One region of the Pseudomonas sp. P106(2024) genome, then DNA from elsewhere that is predicted to be linked to it. Evidence: riboswitches for the same ligand, from Rfam matches in the RefSeq annotation. Region 1 holds a riboswitch; each other region holds the start of a gene.

Region 1 (3,267 bases):
CCAGCGCCGTGCAACTGATCAGCAACAATTGCGTGCGCCGCACCGGCACGCCCAGCGAGGCCGCCGAATCGGCACCGAAGGTGAAGGCGTCCAGTGCCCGGCGGTGCCACAGGCACACCGCCAGCCCGAGCACGGCCACCGGCAGCGCTAGCCAGACCGACGGCCAGCGCACGCCGCTGAGGTTGCCCAGCAGCCAGAACAGGATGCCCCGGGCCTGTTCGGCGGTGGCCGACTTGGTGATCAGAAAGGCCGTCAGCGCGTTGAACAGTTGCGAGCCGGCGATGCCGGCGAGGATCACCTGCGCATTGTCGTGTCGGCTGCCGCTGGCCCGCGACAGCACCAGTACCAGGGCGAACGCGGCCAGCGCACCGATGAAGGCACCGGCCGACAGCGACAGCACCGCGCCGCCCAGGCCGAACAGCCCCACCGCCACGGCACCGGTCGAGGCGCCTGCCGACAGGCCCAGCAGGTACGGCTCGGCCAGCGGGTTGCGCAGCAGCGCCTGGAGGATCACCCCGCAGGTCGCCAGCCCCGCGCCACAGGCGGCGGCCACCAGGGTGCGCGGGAGGCGGTAGTTCCAGACGATGCCGGCGTCGATGGGGTCGAGCGCATGGCCGGCCTGCCACAGCTGGTTGGCCAGTACCTGCCAGACCACCTCGGCGCTGATCCGCGTCTCGCCGATGGCGATCCCGGCGAGCATGGCCAGGCACAGAGCGAACAGCGCGAAGGCACTGATGGGCAGCAAACGGTTCATGGTTGTGGCGCTTTACCACTGGCAAAGGCGCTGGACAGCACCTCCAGGCCACGGAACAGGCGGATGCCGGCCTGCATGGCGTCGGCGTCGAGGACGATGATCCGGCCTTGCTTGACCGCGTCCATGTTGCGGGTCACCGGGTCGCTGCGCAGGAACTCGAGCTTTGTCTGGTAGTCGTCGGCGGGGTAGCGGCGGCGGTCCATGCGCGCGACGATCAGCCAGGTGGGGTTGGCCCTGGCCAGGGTCTCCCAGCCTACCGCCGGCCATTCTTCGCGGGACTCGACCACGTTGCGCACGCCGAGGGTCTGCAGCATGAAGTCGGCCACGCCCTGGCGACCAGCGACGTAAGGGTCGACCTTGAGGTCGGCGCTGGAGAACCAGAACAGCGCGCTGGTGTGACTCAGGTCCTGGCCGGCCAGGCGTTGCCGGGCCTGGTCCAGCTGGCCCTTGAGCTCGGCATTGAGGTGTTCGCCGCGATCCTGCACGTCGAAGATCTCGGCCAGCTGACTGACGCTCCTGTAGATGGTGTCGATCCTGAACGGCTGCAGGCGGGTACCGTCGGCGCCCACTAGGTTGTCCTTGCCTTCGCAGTCCGAGGGCAGCAGGTAGGTGGGAATGCCCAGCTCCGCGAACTGTTCGCGGGTGCCGACCGCGCCTTGGGCGCCGACCATCCATTCGAACTGCGCGGTCACCAGCTGCGGGCGCTTGCCGACCACCGCCTCGAAGCCCGGCTCGTTGTCAGCCAGGCGCTCGACCTTGTCGTTCTGCGCCTTGAACTCGGGCAGCACGTTGTTGAACCACAGCGAGGTGCCCGCCAGCCGCTCGCCCAGGCCCAGGGCATAGAGCAACTCGGTGCCGGCCTGGCCGATGGTCACCACGCGCTGCGGGGCCTGGGCGAAGGTCTGCGGCAAACCGCAGTTGTCGATGGTCAACGGGTAGCGGGTGGCGTCGGCGTGGGCCAGGCCCGCCAGTGACAGGCCGGCGAGCAGGGTGGCGAGGCGGTACGGCATGGTGGGGCGATCTCCTGTCGGGTGGTGCACGGAATGGCCCACGGACAGGCATCGCCAAGCGTCGCGCGGCAAGCACGCGGCCAGGGGCGGATGACCATCCCGGACACCCCGCCGGTTGGTGAATGCGTGCCGGCAGGTCTCCTGACTGGTGCGTCCTGGCCGGCGCCGGCCTTCCCGGGTCGGCAGACCCAGTGGCATCGATGGCGCAGGCTCGGCACCTACAGTTGCGGGGGCAGTTCCCTTTGGCCCGCCCTCGGCGCGCCCGGGATTCCCTTTTGATTCCGTGTGGAAACCGGCGGGCGGCATGGTAGACCATCGGGCCACCGGGTGAAAACGCTTTTACAGGTACTTGAGCCAGGCGATGTCGCGCCGCCGCGCCTTGAGCCGGGCGAAGCCGCGCACCGGCAGGTACAGGGCGATCGCCAGCAGCACCGCGACCAGCCACACCGCGCCGATGCCGTCGAAGCCGAAATGGCTGCCCTGGTTCAGGCCGAACAGCCCCACGCAGGCCACATACAGCAGCTTGAGCACATATAGGTGCAGCAGGTAGAAGAACATCGGCGCGGCGCCGAACACTGCCAGCGGGCCGATCCAACGGGCGTCTCCCGCACGCTCGAAAGTGCGCAGCAGCAACAGGCCAGCGCCCAGGGTCAAGGCCAGGAACAGCAGCGACGGCGGGTATTTGGTGATGTTGAAGAAGCTCATCAACGTCTGCCCGCCGTTGGCGTAGAAGGTCCACGGCGCCTCGCCGTAGCCATTGAGCAGGCGCAACACGACAAAGCCGAGCAGCAGCATCATGCCGCCCAGCAGCAAGCGCTGCTGGCGCTCGCCGGCATCGCTGCCGCGGCCGAACCAGGGGCCGAGCCCGTAGCCCAGGGCGATCACGCCGATCCATGGCAGCACCGGGTAGGAGGTACGCAGGCGCAAGCCGTCGGGCAGCTCCAGCCAGCTGCGCTCGTGCAGGATCGCCCAGGGTACATGCAGCGCCGAGTGCGGCGCGAAGTGCAGGCCATCGAGCAGGTTGTGGCCGGCGACGATCAGCGCGCCGAGGGCCAGCAGCAGCGGGCGTGGCAGCCACACCAGCAGCGACAGGGCGATCATGCTCAGGCCGATGGCCCAGATCACCTGCAGGTAGATCACGCTCGGCGGCAACTGGAAGGTCCAGGCGAAGTTGACCAGGCTGAGCTCCAGCAGCACCAGGAACAGGCCGCGCTTGAACAGGAACGTCGCTGCATCGCCCCGGCCTTGGTGCTTTTCGCCGTAAAGCCAGGCCGACAGCCCGGTGAGCAGCACGAACACCGGCGCGCACAGGTGCGCCAGGGTGCGGCTGATGAAGAGGCTGGGGTCGGTCGCGTCGATGGTCATCGGGTCGCTGACCTGACAGTGCAGGAAGAAGGTTTCGCGCACGTGGTCCAGCAGCATGAACAGGATCACCAGGCCGCGCAGGGCGTCGATGCTGTGCAGGCGTTGGCTGGGGAGGGCGGTCGGGAGGCTGGTCATCGA
Region 2 (3,267 bases), 210 kb from region 1:
GCCGACCGAGGTTTCCAGGGTGTCGTAGCGGCCGTAGCTGACGCGGCCTTCGAAACTGTCCTCATCGCGGTTGGCCAGTTTGGTGATCATGTTCAGGCTGCCGCCGACCGCGCCACTGCCGTTGAGGAACGACGAGGGGCCGCCGAGCAGTTCGACGCGGTCGTAGATCCACGCGCCAACCGGGCGCGCCGTGGCGCCGTACTGCAGGTTGATGCCGTTGAACAACTGGCTGATCTGGGCGCCGTTGAAACCACGGTAAGACACGTAGCCGCCCCAGCCGGGCGGTGCCGAGGCGTTGACCCCGGGCAGGGCGTTGGCGGCGTCCTGGAAGTTGCGCGCGCCGATGCGCTCCATGGTCTTGCGGTCGGCAACGCTGACTGAGGCGGGGTTTTCGCGGGCGCTGAGGTTCAGCCGCGAGCCGCTTTCGATGGGGCGGTCAAGATCGAGCGTGGTGGCTTCTTTGGGTTGGTCGGCGGTGGCCGTGACGTTGCTGGCGGGCAGGGTCAGGGTGTCATCCTGCGCCCAGGCGCAGGTTGCGCTGCCTACGAGCAGCGCCAAAGTGGTCATGCGGAACATGCAAGGCTTCCTGGCTGAAATCGGTGGGCGCACGCCCGCTGCCGATCAGGCAGTAGTACTTGGGCGTGGCGATGTCAGAACGCGAGAAGCGAAGCGGGGGAGGCGCGCGGATTGACCAGGGGCCAGCGCTGCTTGGGCAGGGGCGGCGCGGGTTGTCTGGGTAAGGGTTTGCTCGACTCCCCGGCGAGCAAGGCCAGCAGGCCGAAGAACACCGCCAGCAGGGTGGCGCTGAACAGGCTGGCGATCACGCAGTCGCCGCCGGCAGGCAGCACCGGGTCGGTGATGTCCTGGTCGCCCTTGAACACGCCGCTGCTGTCGGCCGCGCACCAGGCGGCGTCATCCAGGCCGGCCAGGCGCAAGCCTGCCATCTGTCCATGGCCCATGGCGCACAGCAACGAGCCGAACAAGATGCTGAAATACAGCACCCAGGCGACTTGCGATCGTGTGTGGCGGGCCAGCTTCATCGGCAAAGCTCGAAGGGAATGGGTTGGGCGTGCGGATTCTACAACTTTTGACACATCTGCCTAGAGTGTTCCTGCGATAAAAAGCATTCGAAACGATACGCCTGCCTGGCTTGACGCCTCTGGGCCCCAGGTGTTCAGATGCCGACCGATTTCAGGTGTCCCATGCCGCCGCGCATGGGGTTAAACGGGAAACCGGTACGAGTCCGGTGCTGCCCCCGCAACGGTATGCAAGTGATGCCTTCGACAGACCACTGTGGCCAATGCGCCATGGGAAGGTGAAGGCGTCTAGTCTTGCGAGCCCGGAGACCGGCCTGGAATGTGGTAGGCAAACTCCTGCGGTGGGCGGGCATGGGCCGGTATTGGCGTGTGCGCGATCCGTGCTCCTGCGTGCTTCTGCGAAAGTCACTTTCGAGAAGAGCATGATTGCTGTGATTCACTCCCGACGTTTATCCCCCAAGGCCCGGACCCTGCTTCTGGGATGCCTGGCCAGCCCCCTGGCACTGGCCGAAAACACGCCCCTGGTCCTCGACCAGCAGATCGTCGTCGCGCCGTCGGTGGAGTCGACCAACGTCGCCGCCATGGCCCAGTACGGCAGCAAGGTCGAGATCGTCAGCCGTGAGCAGATCGAGCGCGCCGGCCCCGGCGCCGACATCACCCGGGTGATGCAGATGTTCATCCCCGGCTTCTACGTCGCGCCGAAGAACGGCCCGTTCGACTACGGCACCTATTCGCTGCTCGGCGGGCGTAACGACGACACCCTGATCCTGCTCGACGGCGTGCGCTTGAACAACCGCCTGTACGGCGGCCTGTACCTGGACACCCTGCCGGCCAACGCGGTGGAGCGCATCGAGGTGCTCAAGGGCGGCCAGAGCCTGTTATTCGGTACCCAGGCGGTGGCCGGGGTGATCAATATCGTCACCCGCAGCCCGCAGAGCCGCGAGGCTTCGGGTGAGGTCAACCTGGGCCTGGACAGCTTCGCCGGCAGCAGCAAGGACGCCCGCGTCGAGCGGATCTTCAGTAACGGCTTCGGCGACCTGGGCCTGCTGGCCTATGTCAGCCACAACGTCTCTGATGGCTACCAGCCGTTTCGCAACCGCGACTACAGCGGCAACGTCAGCGACAAGAAACGCGGTTACGAGGTGACCACCTTCGGCGGCAAGGCGGTCCAGGCCTTCGGCGACGATGCGCGGCTGGAACTGTTCTACCAGTACACCGACGCCAACCTTGATTTCGCCCGGCCAGTGAACAACTACAAGACCACCAACGACCGCGTGCAGCAGATCGCCACGGCGACCTTCGAGCAGCGCCTCAACGAGCGCCTGAGCTACTTCATCAAGGGCCACGTCAACGATTGGGACACCCGCTACACCCGCATCAACAACCGTGACGATGGCAGCCGTAACGTGGTCAACCACAACGACTACTGGGGTTTCACCGACTGGGGCGTGCAGGCCGAGGGCAAGGCCGAACTCGACGGCGGCCATGTGCTGGTGTTCGGTTCCGACAACCAGTGGTTCAAGGGCCAGGACGATGTGCTGGTGATCGACGACAACAAGGCCCAGGCCAATGCGCTGTATGCCCAGCTGCGGCCCAGGATCGAGGCCTTGCCGGACTGGCACCCGAGCCTTGGCGTGCGCCACGAGGCCATGAGCGGCGGCGACAGCGCCACCGTCGGCATGCTTGCCTCGCTGTACGACCTGAACGACAACTGGCAACTGCGTGGCCAGTACGGCAGCGCCTACAAGCTGCCCAACGCCGAGCAGCTGTTCGTCAACGAGCCCGGCGACGAGATCGGCAACCGCGACCTCAAGCCCGAGAAGAGCCGCAACGCCGAGCTTGGCCTGGACTACCACGGCCTGCTGCTGGCGCGCGAATTCAGCGCCAGCGTCACCGTGTTCCGGCGCAAGATCACCGACCTGATCACCCTGGACGGCAGCCAGTGGGTGAACGGCCAGGGCCAGGTGCAGATGCGGGGTTTCGAGGCCGATGCACGTATCCAGCTCGACGACCAATGGAGCCTGCAGGCAGACATGACCCGTAACCTCACCGAGTCGCGCACCGGGGCGACGATCAACGACGTGCCGAGTTTTTTCGCCCGCTCGCGGCTCGGCTACGAATCGGTGGACCGCATGTGGGGTGCCGGAGGGGCCATTCGCTACATTCGCGATGTGGTCAGCTCCAAGGGCGTCGAGTACGGCCATTACTCGGTGGTCGACGTCGATGCCTA
Region 3 (3,267 bases), on a different contig from region 1:
GGGCGTGACCAGCGCGGTACAGGGCCGAGTCGGCGAATGGCGCGTCTCCCAGCACATGACCGACCAGGATCAGCGCGGTACGCCGAAAATCCTTGGCGGCAACGCGCTCGCAGATATCGGCCAGCGTGCCCTTGACCCAGTCCTGGTCCGGCCAGGTGGCGCGATGGACCACCGCTATCGGGCAGTCGACGCCATAGTGTGGCAGCAGCTCCTGGACGATGCGGGCCAGGTGGCGCACCCCCAGATGGATGGCCAGGGTACTGCCGTGGCGGGCCAGGTCGGCCAGTTGCTCACCGGCCGGCATTGGCGAACGGTCGCCAAAGCGGGTGAGGATCACGGTCTGCGCCACATCGGGCAAGGTCAGCTCGCAGCCGAGCAGCGCGGCACTGGCGGCGGTGGCGGTGACGCCGGGGACGATCTGGTAGTCGATATCCAGTTCGCGCAAGTGGCGGATCTGTTCGCCGATGGCGCCATAAAGGCTGGGGTCGCCGCTGTGCACGCGCGCCACGTCCTCGCCGTTGGCGTGAGCCTGGCGCATCGCCTCGACGATCTGCTCCAGGTGCAGTTCGGCGCTGTTGATTACCGTGTGCGCCTGGTGACCTTCCAGCACGGCGGCGGGGACCAGGGAGCCGGCATAGACGATCACTGGGCACTGGCGGATCAGGCGCTGGCCCTTGACCGTGATCAGCTCGGGATCGCCGGGGCCGGCGCCGATGAAATAGACCGTCATGGGGGTTCCTTGTATAGAAGAGTGGCGGATTATCCGCCGATGGCCAGGGCCAGGGTAGCGCTGCCGAGGACCTGCCTCGGCACGTGCAGGCGGCCGTTATCGCCGGCCAGGGCCAGTGCGGCGCTTTCGGCGACGCCCCAGCAGCCGGTCTGCGCGTACGCCGTGGGCGAACGCTGGCTGAGCTGCGCTTCGAAAACCAGTAGATGCGCGGCATCGAAACAGATGTACGGCAGCCCCAGGCGTTCGGCCAGTGCCAGCAGGCCGGGCTCGCGGGCCTTGGGCTCGATGCTGGCAATGCCGCGCAGGGCCGAGAGGGGCAGGGCGTTGCGGGTGAGGGTCTGGCGCAGCAATACCGCAAGGGTCTCGACCGGGCAGCCGCGGCGACAGCCAAAGCCGGCGTACAACGCCGGCTGAGCAGGCAGATCGCGCATCAGGCCTGGCTGGAGCGACGGTACAGCCAGGCGCTGAGCAGGCCCAGGGCCAGCCAGAACGCGGCGTTGGTCAGCCAGGAAGCGATCTTGAACTGGGTCTCGAGGGCTTGCGGCGCCAGGCTTTCATGCACGGCCGGCTGTGGCGCGCCGATCAGGTGCGGGATCACCAGCAGAGCGGCACCCAGCGCCTTGAGCAGCCAGTGCCGGGCGAACACCAACAACGCCAGGCCGGCGGCGGTGGCCGCTGCGGTGCCGATCCACCAGGTCTGGCGCTGACCGAGGTCGGCGGCGGCGGTGCCGGGCAGTTCCGGTGGCAGGCCCAGGGTCGGCGCCAGGCAGAACACGGCAAAGCCGGCCAGGCCCCACAGCGCGCCGGTGGCCACGCGGTTCGGTTCACGCAGGCCGTAGAGAGCGACCAGGATCAGGGCGAAACCGACGGCGACCACCAGGTTGCCACCGGTGGTGGACAGCACGCGCTGCCAGCCGTCTTCCGGCGACCAGGCTTCGGCGCTGTGCTCATGCTCGTGGGGCGCGGTGGCGTCGCCGTGTTCATGGTGTTCGGCGACCGGGGCGGCGGACTCGTAGGTTTCCGCCTGGAGAATCAGTGGGGTGACCCAGAAGCTTTGCAGCAGGGTCAGCAGCAGGGCCGCGAGCAGGCCGCTGAAGCCCGCGGTACGGGCGATGCGCGTAATCATGCGGGTTTACTCAGTGGCAAGGGAAGGCGGCGCTGTGGCGGGTATCGTGGGCAGCGTTGTGCACTGCCTCGATGTGCGAGAAACCGGCGAAGTACACCAGGCACAGGCCCAGCAGGCTGGCGCCGACCGCGACGATCAGTCGCTGGCTGAGGCTGACGGGGGTGGCGATACTGTGTTTGGCGCTGGTGATGGGCATGACGCGTTCCTCTGCTGCTTTTGTTGTGGCAACGGACATGCGCGACGACCCCGGGCACGATTGGCCCAGGTGATACGACGACGCCCGCCCACCGCGGGGTGTACTGTGAGCACGTGTCAGGCCGGTCTCCGGGCTGGCGAGGTGGAGCAGGACTCCGTGGGGCGTCACCTTCCCATGCCTTACTGTTGGCACAGTGGTTCGGACGCTTCTCTCGCTTACCGTTGCGGGGGCAGCACCGGCCTTGTCGGCTCCTTAGCAATGGAGGCGCGACGCACCGGTTTCCCGTTTCACCCCCGTCGGGGGCACCTGAACGCAATGCGCTAGCAAATCACGGGGCCGGGCCCGCGTCAATCGCCATGGCGGTTGACCGCCAGGCAGGCACTGCGTAGCCTTGCCGCTGCGAGGTTCTCGGGCGTTGGCCCGAGCTAAGACGGGAACGCGGTACAAGCCGCGGCTGCCCCCGCAACTGTAAGCACTGAAGGGTTCGGCACAGCCACTGCGCAGGCGCGCGGGAAGGCGCCGGCCCACCGGCCAGCGAGCCGCAGCGGTGCGAGCCAGGAGACCTGCCTCGTGACGTTTTCGACTTTCAACCGGGCGGGGTGATCCGGTGGCGAACGCGCCAGGCCGGCAGGGCCGTGGCTGTCGTCCTGCATGCCCGCGCCATTGCTGCCAAGGGCATCGCGACATGAAAACACTGGCCAAGCTTCCCGTCACCATCGTTACCGGCTTCCTCGGCTCGGGCAAGACCACCTTGCTGCGCCATATGCTCGACAACGCCCAGGGCCGCCGCATCGCGGTGATCGTCAACGAATTCGGCGAGCTGGGCATCGACGGCGAGATCCTCAAGCAGTGCAGCATCGGCTGCACCGAGGAAGAGGCCAACGGCCGCGTCTATGAGCTGGCCAACGGTTGTCTGTGCTGCACCGTGCAGGAAGAGTTCTTCCCGGTGATGCGCGAGCTGGTGGCCCGTCGCGGCGACCTCGACCACATCCTTATCGAGACCAGCGGCCTGGCCTTGCCCAAACCGCTGGTACAGGCCTTCCAATGGCCGGAAATCCGCAACGCCTGCACCGTCGACGCGGTGATCACCGTGGTCGACAGCCCGGCCGTGGCCGCCGGCACCTTTGCCGCCTACCCGGAGCAGGTCGATGCCCAGCGCAAGCTCGACCCCAACCTCGACCACGAGTCGCCGCTGCACGAGCTGTTCGCCGACCA

Evidence for each region. Region 1 has a riboswitch for cobalamin ahead of AC25M7_RS04965 (ABC transporter substrate-binding protein). Riboswitches for the same ligand answer to the same signal wherever they lie in the genome.
Region 2: another riboswitch for cobalamin. It lies ahead of AC25M7_RS03915 (TonB-dependent receptor plug domain-containing protein); the one in region 1 lies ahead of AC25M7_RS04965 (ABC transporter substrate-binding protein).
Region 3: another riboswitch for cobalamin. It lies ahead of AC25M7_RS15350 (CbtB domain-containing protein); the one in region 1 lies ahead of AC25M7_RS04965 (ABC transporter substrate-binding protein).

The regions. Positions count from the first base shown of each region.
Region 1 covers NZ_JBLIYU010000002.1:298,290-301,556, reverse strand. Annotated here, with positions in the region: gene AC25M7_RS04970 (FecCD family ABC transporter permease) at 1-754, opposite strand, end outside; gene AC25M7_RS04965 (ABC transporter substrate-binding protein) at 751-1,764, opposite strand; cobalamin riboswitch at 1,879-2,076, opposite strand; gene AC25M7_RS04960 (acetyltransferase domain-containing protein) at 2,104-3,264, opposite strand.
Region 2 covers NZ_JBLIYU010000002.1:85,696-88,962, reverse strand. Annotated here, with positions in the region: gene AC25M7_RS03925 (TonB-dependent receptor) at 1-576, opposite strand, end outside; gene AC25M7_RS03920 (DUF2946 family protein) at 651-1,040, opposite strand; cobalamin riboswitch at 1,177-1,369, shown strand; gene AC25M7_RS03915 (TonB-dependent receptor plug domain-containing protein) at 1,460-3,267, shown strand, end outside.
Region 3 covers NZ_JBLIYU010000008.1:119,219-122,485, forward strand. Annotated here, with positions in the region: gene cobM (precorrin-4 C(11)-methyltransferase) at 1-730, opposite strand, end outside; gene AC25M7_RS15340 (cobalamin biosynthesis protein) at 760-1,161, opposite strand; gene AC25M7_RS15345 (CbtA family protein) at 1,161-1,856, opposite strand; gene AC25M7_RS15350 (CbtB domain-containing protein) at 1,867-2,052, opposite strand; cobalamin riboswitch at 2,155-2,376, opposite strand; cobalamin riboswitch at 2,438-2,637, shown strand; gene cobW (cobalamin biosynthesis protein CobW) at 2,738-3,267, shown strand, end outside.